DNA from 2 places in the Mesorhizobium sp. SEMIA396 genome. Region 2 is predicted to be linked to the other one. Evidence: predicted binding sites of a transcription regulator. Region 2 holds the regulator's gene; the other holds the start of a gene.
The links. The regulator PhoB, encoded in region 2, activates phosphate uptake and scavenging genes when phosphate is short. The targets are predictions, from matches to a motif close to TGTCATNNANCTGTCAT.
Positions count from the first base shown of each region.

Region 1: a site for PhoB is predicted at 1,309-1,325, ahead of ugpB (sn-glycerol-3-phosphate ABC transporter substrate-binding protein UgpB). Genes of this name have one in related genera too.

Region 1 is NZ_JANIFC010000018.1:93,738-97,155, reverse strand. It holds gene ugpB (sn-glycerol-3-phosphate ABC transporter substrate-binding protein UgpB) at 1-1,246, opposite strand, end outside; gene NP503_RS31310 (EAL domain-containing protein) at 1,606-3,418, shown strand, end outside.
Region 2 is NZ_JANIFC010000008.1:46,336-49,753, forward strand. It holds gene NP503_RS19550 (ROK family protein) at 218-1,465, shown strand; gene phoB (phosphate regulon transcriptional regulator PhoB) at 1,482-2,171, opposite strand; gene phoU (phosphate signaling complex protein PhoU) at 2,188-2,895, opposite strand; gene pstB (phosphate ABC transporter ATP-binding protein PstB) at 2,922-3,418, opposite strand, start outside.

The DNA of each region.
Region 1 (3,418 bases), on a different contig from region 2:
GCGCGGTTTGCTGGCCGGCGAGCATCTTTTCGAACTCCTCGTTCTGGATATCGCGCACCTGCGGCAGGTTCGGAAGACGTACGCCCTTGGAATTGTCGGTCGGCGCCTTACCCGTCATCTGCAGGATCGGGGTCTCGCGACCGACGTTCTTGTCATAGAAACCGGACTTCTTGGTCGCTTCATAGGCGGCAAGCGTTACCGGCAGATAACCCGACTTCTGGTGCAGGTATTCTTGCACCTCGGTCTTCGACAGGTAGGCGAAGAAGGCCGCGACGCCCTTGTATTCCTCGTCGGATTTTTCAGCGAAAACCCACAGGCTGGCGCCACCCGGCGTCGTGTTCTGCGGTGCGCCCTTGGCGTCGCTGTCATAGGGCAATTGGCCGATGCCGTAATTCATGCCGGACTTGACGATATCGCCAAGGCCGCCGGAGGATTCGGTCATGATCCCGCATTCGCCGGCGAGGAAGATCTGCTTGGCTTCGGAGGTGCGGCCGCCATATTTGAAGGTGCCGTCCTTGGCGAGGTCCGCCAGCGCCTGGAAGTGGTTGACGAAAATCGGCGCATTGATCTTGAGCTCGACATCGCCGCCGGCCAGACCGTTCTGCTGGGTGGCCCATGACACGTCATTCCAGGCCGCGAAATTCTCCAGATGGATCCAGGTCAGCCAGGTCGAGGTGTAGCCGCAGGCGGCCGCGCCGCTCGCCTTGATCTTCTTGGCGTCTTCCCACACCTCATTCCAGGTCTTGGGTGGGCTGTCGACGTCGAGACCAGCCTTCTTGAAGATATCCTTGTTGTAATAAAGGATCGGCGAGGAGGAGTTATAGGGGAAAGAGAGCATGGTGCCGTCCGGCTTCGAATAATAGCCGACTATGCCTGGCAGATACTGGCTCTTGTCGAAGGTCATTCCAGCGCTGGTCAACACATCGGCTGCCGGCTTGATTGCGCCTTCGGCTGCCATCATCACGCCGGTGCCGACGTCGAACACCTGCATGATGTCGGGCGCCTGGCCGGCACGGTAGGCGGCGATGCCGGCATTCAGCGTCTCGGGGTAGGTGCCTTTGAACACCGGAACGAGTTCATAGTCGCTCTGGCTGGCATTGAAATCTTTGGAGATCTTGTCGACAACTTCGGCATTGGCGCCAGTCATGGCGTGCCACCAACTGATCTGCGTGACAGCAAAAGCGGAGGTTGAGGAAAGCAGCATAAAGGTGGCGGCAACACCGGCCGCGAAGCCGAAGGACTTCATGTTTCATCTCCCGTTTGTCATTGGCGAAAGGGGCACTCCCGCAAAGGCAATATGTGTCGCTCATGACAATCAGACAACGGTTTTGTTGCAGATCGACGAACTTCACCCCTTTACCTCACGCCACCTCGCCTCCGCTTGGACGCATGGAAAGCCACACGGTTAGCCGGCTTAGCGCGACGACAAGCGCCAGGAACCACCGTCGGAACTGCCAAGCTGCCTTTCGGGGTGGCAGCCTTGATTGCAGCCGCTGCAACCCGAAGAGACACGCCAAGGTTGCAGGCGACTTTATCGATCCCTCAACGGCAACGCGCTACTCAATCCTGCTGCCCTGTTTATTTCCAAAGATCAGGTGAAATAAAATGCTGACGGTCTACAATTGTATCGTCAACGAACACGATCTGAGACTGGTCGCACTCGCCGCGCTGATCTGCGGAATTTCCTGTTTCTCTGCCGTCAACCTGCTTCATCACATAAGCCGCTCCACCGATCGGAACCGGCTTGCCTGGCTGATGATCGCGGCCACTTCGACCGGCTTCGGCATCTGGGCAACGCACTTCATCGCCATGCTCGCATTCACACCGGGCATACCCAGTGCTTACGATCCCGCACTTTCCGTGCTTTCGCTCGCTGCTTCGGTCACTCTGACGGCAGCCGGCATGTGGATCGCCACCTTGCGGAATGAGTTCGACTATCATCTCGTCGGCGGCGCCGTGCTGGGCGGCGGTATCGCGGCCATGCACTACATCGGTATGGCGGCGTTCGAGGTTCAGGGCCGCATCGAGTGGAACCTGTTGCTTGTCGCCGTTTCCCTTCTGGCCGGCGTGACGCTCGCGGCGCTGGCGCTGCGTGTCGTGCAGCGCCGTCCCTCCTTGAAGGCGACATCCGGCGGCGCGGTGCTGCTGACGCTGGCAATCTGCACCCTGCATTTCATCGGTATGGGTGCCGTCTCGATCTTCCCCGATCCCTCGATCGTCATATCCGAATATACGATCGAGCCGACCTCGCAGGCTTTTGCGGCCGCCGCCGCCACACTGGTGATCCTGGTTCTGTCGGCATCGGCGCTGTGGATCGATTTGCGCTTCCGTCGCCAGAAGCTCGAGGTAGACCGCATGCACGGCCTGGCCAATGCCGCCGTGGAGGGGCTGATCGTCTGCGACGGCCACCGCATCATCAGTGCCAATGACAGCATGGCGACATTGACGGGCATCGCAACAGCGACGCTGAACGGAATGCAGCTTGGCGATCTCTTCGGATCCGACATGTCGGGCTTCGGCGAACAGCCGCAGGAGGCCGAATTGAGCGGCCGCGATGGCACGAGCATTCCTGTCGAGCTGATCGCCAGGAGCATCGACTATTGTGGCAAGCCTCACAACGTGGTCGCGGTCCGCGACATTCGCGAGCGCAAGAAGGCGGAACAGGAGATCCTGCGGCTTGCCCATTTCGATCCATTGACCGGACTGGCCAATCGCCGCAGCTTTTCCGGCCGGCTGGAGACGGAAATCGCTGCGATGGGCCGGACCAGGAAAGGCGGCCAGCTTGCGCTTCTGCTGCTCGATCTCGACCGGTTCAAGGAGGTCAACGACCTGTATGGGCACGGCGCGGGCGACGCCATGCTGCAGAAGGTTGCGCACTGCGTTACCGGCATTCTTCGCCAAGGACAGATGGTGGCGCGGCTGGGCGGCGATGAGTTCGCCATCATCGCGCCGAACCTGACCGACCCGTTGGAGGCGGGCCGTATCGCCAACGCCGTGCTGACCGCCATGCGCGAGGAAAACCGGCTCTCGGTCGGCGGCGGCCTGGTGTCGGCCAGCATCGGCATTGCGCTTTATCCATCGGATGCCGAAAACCAGGCCAGCCTGATAAGCCACGCCGATACCGCGCTCTACCGGGCCAAGACCGAAGGCAAGGACACCTACCGCTATTTCGAAGCTTCGATGGGGGCCGAGGCCCGCGACAAGCGCGTGATGGAGCACGAACTGCGCCAGGCGGTCGCACGCCAGGAGTTCTACCTCGTCTATCAGCCGCAGAAGGAGATCAGCAGCGGGAAGATGGTCGGTTTCGAAGCGCTGGTCCGGTGGCGGCATCCGACGCGCGGCGACGTCTCGCCGAGCATATTCATCCCGGTCGCCGAAGACAGCGGCGCCATTGGCCAGATTGGCGAATGGGTGCTGA
Region 2 (3,418 bases):
CAGAGGCTCTATTTTTTCGAGCCTCGAAAAAATACTGGGCCAACGCCCGAACGCTGTCAACATCGATTCTGATGGATTTTGATGTCATTTCGAGTTTTTTTCGAGTCTCGGAATAAATAAATGACACGGCATGCAGCTTCTGCCAGTATTTACCGGCGTCACCGACAGCGTTCCAGGGGCAGGAGGAACCGCGGCGACCGGGAGGATATGAAAGAACATGTCGGTCGGAATCCGCCACGACGATCTGCGCCGCCGCAACCGCGCCATGGTGATCGCGGCAGTGCGCCGCGCCGGACAGCCGTCACGAACCGAGATCGCCGCGACCACAAGCCTCAGCCATTCGACCATCTCGGCGATTTCATCCGACCTGATCGTCGAAGGCATCCTGACCGAAAGCAAGCCGAGCGAGGCCGGCTCGCTCAAACGCGGCCGGCCGCAGGTCGGCCTCAGTCTCAATCCGGAAGCGGCCGCGGTAATGACCGTGGTGCTGTCGCTGAACTTCCTCTCCGTCGCCGTCATCGACTATGCCGGCCAGGTGATATCCGAGGAACAGCGCCGGCTGGACACGCTGACGATGTCGCGCGAGTCGCTGATCGGGGAATGCACGGCCATCGTGCGGCGCCGCCTGGCAGATCCCGACCTGGACGTGCGCAGCATCGCCCGCATCGCGCTGGCCATCCAGGGCATCACCGACACCCGTGCCCGCGCCATGCTGTGGTCGCCGATCACGCCGCACACCGACATCGCCTTCGCTGACATATTCGAAGACGAGTTCGGCATCCCTGCCATAATGGAGAACGACTGCAACATGATGGCGGTGGCGCTGCGCTGGCGCGACCCCGATCGTTACCGCGACGATTTCATCGCTATCCTTTTGTCGCACGGCATCGGCATGGGACTGGTGCTGAAGGGCGAATTGTTCACCGGCACCCATTCTTCGGGCGGCGAATTCGGCCACATGATCCATCGGCCGAACGGCGCGCTATGTCGCTGCGGACGGCGCGGCTGCGTCGAAGCCTATGCGGGCAATTACGCCATCTGGCGCAACGCCAGGCAGATGGGCGAGGATGCAGAACCCGTCGCCGATGTCAGCGACGCCGACATGCGCGCCCTGGCTGCCGCGGCCCGCGAAGGTGACGGACCCGAACGGGAAGCCTATCGCAAGGCCGGCGAAGCGCTCGGCTACGGCCTCGGCAGCCTGTTCGCGCTGATCGATCCGGCGCCGGTCGCCATGGTCGGTGTCAGCGCCGCCGCCTTCGACCTGATCGAGCCGGCATTGCGGCAAGCGATTGCCCAGACCGCCGGCGGCCAGCATTCCAAATCGATTTCCTTCGACACCGAGCCGAACGAACTGCCGCTGATCCGCGAAGGCTGCGCCATGCGGGCGCTGATCTTCGTCGATCAGGAGATTTTTGCGCCGGGCGTGCAGGCGAGATCCGGTTTCGGCGGCAAGAACGTGGCGTGAGTTCAAACGAGGGAGTTCAGTCCTCTCGGATGGCGTATCCGGCCCCACGGATCGTGCGGATGACATCAGGCATACGGCCATTGTTGACCGCCTTGCGCAGCCGGCCGACATGCACGTCGACCGTGCGCTCGTCGATGTAGATCGTCTCGCCCCAGACATTGTCGAGCAGCTGGCTGCGCGAGAACACGCGGCCTGGATGGCGCATCATGAATTCGAGCAGGCGGAATTCCGTCGGCCCAAGCCGGATCTCGCTCTTCTTGCGATAGACACGGTGCGACTCGCGATCGAGCACGATATCGCCGACCTTTAGCACGCTGGACAGCACTTCCGGCTTGGCCCGGCGCAGCAGCGCCTTGACCCTGGCCATGAACTCCGGCGTCGAGAAGGGCTTGACCAGATAGTCGTCGGCGCCGGTCGACAGGCCGCGCACGCGGTCGCTTTCCTCGCCTCGCGCGGTCAGCATGATGATCGGCAGCCGCTCGGTCTCGGGACGCATTCGCAGGCGCCGGCAGAGTTCGATGCCCGAAACCGCAGGCACCATCCAGTCGAGCACCAGAAGATCGGGAACGTTCTCCTGCAGCCGGATTTCGGCCTCATCGCCGCGCGTCACCACCTCGACCTGGTAACCTTCGGATTCAAGATTGTAGCGGAGCAGCACGCCTAGCGGCTCCTCATCCTCCACCACCATGATGCGTGGTGCGATCATCGGCTGGTCACCCTTGTTATGCCGCTGGCGCGGACATTGCCGTCTCGTCCTGCTTCGGACGATTGGCTGGCAGCTGCGTGCCGGTCAAAACATAGTAGGCATTTTCGGCGATGTTGGTCACGTGGTCGCCGATCCGCTCGAGGTTCTTGGCGCAAAACAACAGGTGCGTGCACGCCGTGATGTTGCGGGGATCTTCCATCATGTAGGTCAGCAGCTCGCGGAACACCGAGGTGTATTTGACGTCGATGCGTTCATCATTGTTTCTGAGCGTGGCAAGCGCTGCCGCGTCAGCGGCGGCATACTCGTCGACGACCCCCTGCACCTGGATCAGCACCAGCTGCGCCATCGCGTCGATCGAATGCGAAAGATCGTGCGGCGTGACGCTCAGCCCGACAGTGCCGACGCGCTTGGCGATGTTCTTGGCAAGGTCGCCGATGCGCTCGAGGTCGCCGGCCATGCGGATCGAACCGACCACCGCACGCAGATCGTTGGCCATTGGCTGGCGCTTGGCGATCAGCGTGATGGCGCGATCGTCCAGCTCGCGCTGGCGGGCATCCATGATCGCATCGTCGGAAACCACGCGCTGCGCCAGCGCATTGTCCGAATTGAGCAAAGCCTTGGTCGAGCCACTGACCATCGAGCGGGCGAGATCGCCCATGTCGCGGATCAGCTGGCTGATCTGCTCCAGATCCTCATCGAAAGATGCAACGGTATGTTCACCCATGATCTTCGTCCCTCATATGCCTGAGCTCAGCCGAACCGGCCGGTGATGTAGTCCTGGGTGCGTTTGTCGTCGGGGGTGGTGAACATCTTGTCGGTGGCGCCCTCCTCGACCAGATAGCCTAGATGGAACATCGCGGTGCGCTGCGACACGCGCGCTGCCTGCTGCATCGAATGGGTGACGATGACGATCGTATAGTTCTGGCGCAGTTCGTCGATCAGTTCCTCGACGCGAGCAGTGGCGATCGGGTCGAGCGCCGAACACGGTTCGTCCATCAGGATCACCTCGGGTGACACGGCGATGGCGCGTGCAATGCACAGACGCTGTTGCTGGCCACCGGAAAGACCCGTGCCAGGTTCCTGCAAACGGTCCTTCACCTCGTTCCAGATCGCCGCCTTCTTCAAGCTCGACTCGACGATCTGATCCATGTCGGCCTTGCGCTTGGCCAATCCGTGGATGCGCGGGCCATAGGCGACGTTCTCGTAGATCGACTTGGGGAACGGATTGGGTTTCTGAAACACCATGC